2 regions of the Ruicaihuangia jiafui genome follow, and region 2 is predicted to be linked to the other one. Evidence: riboswitches for the same ligand, from Rfam matches in the RefSeq annotation. Region 2 holds a riboswitch; the other holds the start of a gene.
What was found. A riboswitch is a leader RNA that binds a small molecule or an ion and turns the genes downstream of it on or off. The one in region 2 is predicted to bind glycine.
Positions count from the first base shown of each region.

Region 1: another riboswitch for glycine. It lies ahead of gcvT (glycine cleavage system aminomethyltransferase GcvT); the one in region 2 lies ahead of HCT51_RS04265 (L-serine ammonia-lyase).

Region 1 covers NZ_CP061771.1:2,403,762-2,405,955, reverse strand. Annotated here, with positions in the region: gene HCT51_RS11550 (Lrp/AsnC family transcriptional regulator) at 1-51, opposite strand, end outside; gene HCT51_RS11545 (hypothetical protein) at 101-247, shown strand; gene HCT51_RS11540 (DUF1294 domain-containing protein) at 254-1,018, opposite strand; glycine riboswitch at 1,148-1,241, shown strand; glycine riboswitch at 1,242-1,331, shown strand; gene gcvT (glycine cleavage system aminomethyltransferase GcvT) at 1,367-2,194, shown strand, end outside.
Region 2 covers NZ_CP061771.1:888,829-891,022, forward strand. Annotated here, with positions in the region: gene HCT51_RS04260 (CPBP family intramembrane glutamic endopeptidase) at 171-983, shown strand; glycine riboswitch at 1,050-1,136, shown strand; glycine riboswitch at 1,137-1,229, shown strand; gene HCT51_RS04265 (L-serine ammonia-lyase) at 1,271-2,194, shown strand, end outside.

The sequences.
Region 1 (2,194 bases), 1.5 Mb from region 2:
CCGCGCGTTTCGGCGGAGGTGGTCGATGATCCGGTGATCAAGGTTGTCCATGCGGGGAGTTTACGGCCGAGTATGCGCCCGCGGATGGCAGGGTGGAACCATGTTGCCCCTGTACCCGATTCCCGTACCCCCCGGTACGCCGCCCTGGATCAACATCCTGTTCGGCCTGGCGGCCATCACTGGCTTCGTCGTCCTGATCTGGCAGGCGGTGCGCTACTTCCGCAATCACCGCGACGACGACCAGTAGCGCCACCTACCCGAACAAGGCGGGCACCGCCGAGAGCGGCGGCGTCAGCGGCGACGCCAGCAACACGAACGCCACCACGTTCAGCATCACCGTCCCCCAGAACGCCAACCGGAACGAGGCCTTCTTGGTCTTGTGGCGCAGCAACTGCTGGGCGATGATCGCACCGGGCCAGCCGCCGAGCAGGCCGATCGAGAGCAGGGTGCTCTCGGAGATCCGCCAGTTGCCGGCGGTCGCCGCCGACTTGTCCGCCGCATAGACGACGACGCTGAGCACACTCGCGATCAGATAGACCGCCGCGAACCACCACGGCACCGACCAGAGCACATCGGTCACGAAGTACAGCACCGCGAACGCCGCGATCGCCGACAGCGCGATGACATTCACCGGACCGCGGCCGCGACGCCCGGCCGGAGTCGAGGCGCTGGGATGGCCGGGCCGGCTCGGCCGGCCGGAGGTGGAGTGTGCCCTGCCGGTTGCCGCACGCGGACCGGCTGCCGCGGGCGCCGATGCTGTGTGGCCAGCCCCACTGCCAGCCCCACTGCCGGCCCCGCCGGCGCGCACCACCCGCGACGCGCGCCGCTTGCCATCGGCGCCGGACTCCACCACGAAGCGCAGCGATTCACCGGTGCGGGGTCGCTCCGCACGAGACGCGAACGCGGTGGCGTGCACGAAGATCGCGGCGCTTCCGTCCTCCGGCGTGATGAAACCGAACCCACGCTCGTCGTTCCAGGAGGCGAGGGTGCCTCGGGTCTGCGTGGTGCCGGATGCCATGAGGTGATGTTAGTGCCGCACCCCGAGTGCGCGGCGAGGACACCGCGAACCGCGCCGCGAGCGACCGTGAACCGGCCGCGAGCGACCGTGCCGGTTGCTATGCTGGGGGCACAATCACATACTGGGCCGCAACGCGATGCGGGAGAGCTCTCCGATCACAGGAGAGCACCGAAGGAGCAAGCCTCCCCGCCAATCTCTCAGGTAGTTGTACCGCATCGACTGGCCACTCTGAAAAGCGAATTGCGACGCAATTTGCGCCCACGGTGAAAGTCGCCACGCGCGATGAAACTCTCAGGCCAATGACAGAGGGGGAGTTCCCGCGCTTTTCAGCGACCATTGGAGAACTCCGTGACGATTCGAAATTCCCCGCTCCACGACATCCATGTCGCGGCTGGCGCAACTTTCACCGACTTCGGCGGCTGGCAGATGCCGGTCCGCTACAGTTCCGACCTCACCGAGCACCACGCTGTGCGTGACGCCGCCGGACTGTTCGACATCTCGCACATGGGCGAAATCGTCGTGCTCGGCCCCGAGGCCGGCGCCGCGCTGGACTACGCCCTCGCCGGGCGACTGTCGACTATCGCCATGAACCAGGCCAAGTACAGCCTGCTGCTCGCCCCCGAGGGCGGCATCATCGACGACCTCATCGTCTACCGCACCGGCTACGACCGATTCCTGGTGGTCGCGAACGCCGGAAATCGAGCGGATGTCGCGGCCGAACTCGTCCAGCGCGCCGCCGAATTCGACTGCGAGGTGTACGACGAGAGCGACGACGTCGCTCTGATCGCGGTGCAGGGTCCGAAGGCGCAGGAGATCCTGGAGCAGCTCACCCCGCAGCTCGACGGCCTCACCACCCCGCTCGCCGACCTCAAGTACTACTGGAGCACCCCCGCCCGCTGGGCCGACCACGAGCTGCTCATCGCCCGCACCGGATACACCGGCGAAGACGGCTTCGAACTGTATGTGTCGCCCGAGGCGGCTCCCGCCCTATGGACCGCGATCGCCGAAGTCGGCGCCGGATCGGGTCTCGTTCCCGCCGGCCTCGCGGCCCGCGACACGCTGCGGCTCGAGGCGGGCATGCCACTGTACGGGCACGAGCTCGGCCGCGACATCCTGCCGGTGCAGGCCGGCCTCGGCCGTGTCGTGCACCAGAACAAGCCCGGCGGATTCGTCGGC
Region 2 (2,194 bases):
CCAGACCCCGCCACGTCGAAAATTCAGGAAACCACGTCGGCGGGCGGTTGCTGTCTCGCGGGAACTCCGGGTTCGGTGCTCGTCGCGCGACCCGGATTCCTGAACTTTTGGGAGGGCTCGCCCGCTCGCAAGACTCGACACCCCGGCCCGGGCGCGACATGCTGGATGGCGTGACGACAACCGCGACAGACGCTCCGCCGCGGGTATCGTGGGCGCTCGTGCCGGCAGCCGGCGTCGCGACATCCGCAGTCCTGCTGTTCGGTCTCGACCTGCAGGTCGCCGGCTACGTCACCCTCGGGCTGAGCCTCGCGCTGGCGCTCCCGCGGCGCGCGCTGTTCAACGACCTCGTGCTGATCGGGCTCGGGCTCGTGATCATCAGCACCATATCGGTGGCAGCCGACATCAGTTACGGCAACATGCTGCTGATGGGCGCGGTGCTGGCGCTCGCGGTGCTGGTTCCGTACCTGATCGACCGGTTCGGCTACCGCACGCACACGATTCGGTTCCCGGTGAACACCGGGCGGCGCTGGACCCGGCTGGAACGCTGGTATCTGGTGATCGTCGTGCTGCTCGGCTGGGCCATCCTGCCGACCTATTTCATCGGCTCCGGGGCGTACCAGAATTGGCCGGCGATCCACGAGCCCGATGAGCTGGCGCGCCTGTTCGTCGGGGTGAACGTGGTCGGCATCTGGGACGAGCTGTTCTTCATCTGCGTGGTGTTTACCCTGCTGCGCCGACATTTCCCGCTCTGGCAGGCGAACCTGCTGCAGGCCGTGATCTTCGTGTCGTTCCTCTGGGAGTTGGGCTACCGAAGCTGGGGTCCGTTGCTGACCATTCCGTTCGCGCTGCTGCAGGGCTGGATCTTCTCGCGGGTGAAGTCGCTCAGTTACGTGGTGAGCGTGCACCTGCTGTTCGACCTGGTGGTGTTCCTCGTGCTTGTGCATGCGCACAACCCCGAGTGGCTGCCGATCTTCCTGTACTGATCACCCTCGTTCCTTGCGCGGCCGGTCTTTCCCCGATAGCTTCGGCGTGATAATTGAAGACGCCATTACGCTGCAGCGGGAGAGCCCAGTCCGGGCGCCGAAGGAGCAAATTCCTCCCCGGGAATCTCTCAGGCCCAGTACCGCCGCAGTGTGGCAACTCTGAAAAGCAGCCCATCCGGGCTCACCGGCGGTGCAAGGCGTCCACACGGGCGCTGAATCTCTCAGGTCCACCACAGAGCGGGGAGGAACTCAGGCGGAGCCTCGGCTCCGAGGATGGGAGTTCCGACATGTCTGGTACGCCGGCAACACCGCAGGATGCGCCGAAACAGCAGGACGCGCCAGACCGGTACGAGCACATCGGCGTCTTCGACCTGTTCAAGGCGGGCATCGGGCCATCCAGCTCGCACACTGTAGGCCCCATGCTGGCCGCGGCACAGTTTGCCCAGCTGGTCAGCGCCAGCGGCAACATCGACCAGGTCCAGACGGTGCAGGTGGAACTATTCGGCTCGCTCGCGGCCACCGGGGCCGGACACGGCACGTTCCCCGCGATCCTGCTCGGGCTCGAGGGTTTTATCCCGGAAACCATCACCCAGGACGACCTAGAGCATCGGGCCACTGCGATCACCGCATCGGGCTCGCTCACCCTCAACGGCCTGCGATCGGTGGCGTGCCGGGTGGACGAGTTCGTGCTGCGACCACTCACGATCCGGCGCCGCCATACCAACGCGATGACCCTGCGGGCACGCGACGTGCGCGGCGAATCGCTGCTCGAGGAAACCTACTACTCGATCGGCGGCGGTTTCATCGTCACCGAGAGCGCATCCGAGACGGCCGACGAGCCCGCGCTCAGCCCGCCGTTCCCGTTTCGCACCGCAGAGGAACTGCTGACCGCCTGCGCTGAGCACGACCTCAGCATCAGCGATGTCATGCTCGCCAACGAGCTGCACACCACGGAGCGGTCCGAGATCCGTGAGGGAATCCTCCGGCTCTGGCGCACGATGATCGAATGCCAGCAATCCGCCGTGCTTCGCTCGGGGACGCTTCCTGGTGCGCTGAACGTTCGGCGGCGGGCCCCCGATTTGCAGGCTCACCTGGAACGGCAAGACCCCGAGCGCTCACCGCAGTTCTGGCAGGAGTGGGTCAACCTCGTCGCGCTGGCGGTGAACGAGGAGAATGCGAGCGGCGGCCGGTTGGTCACCGCTCCCACCAAC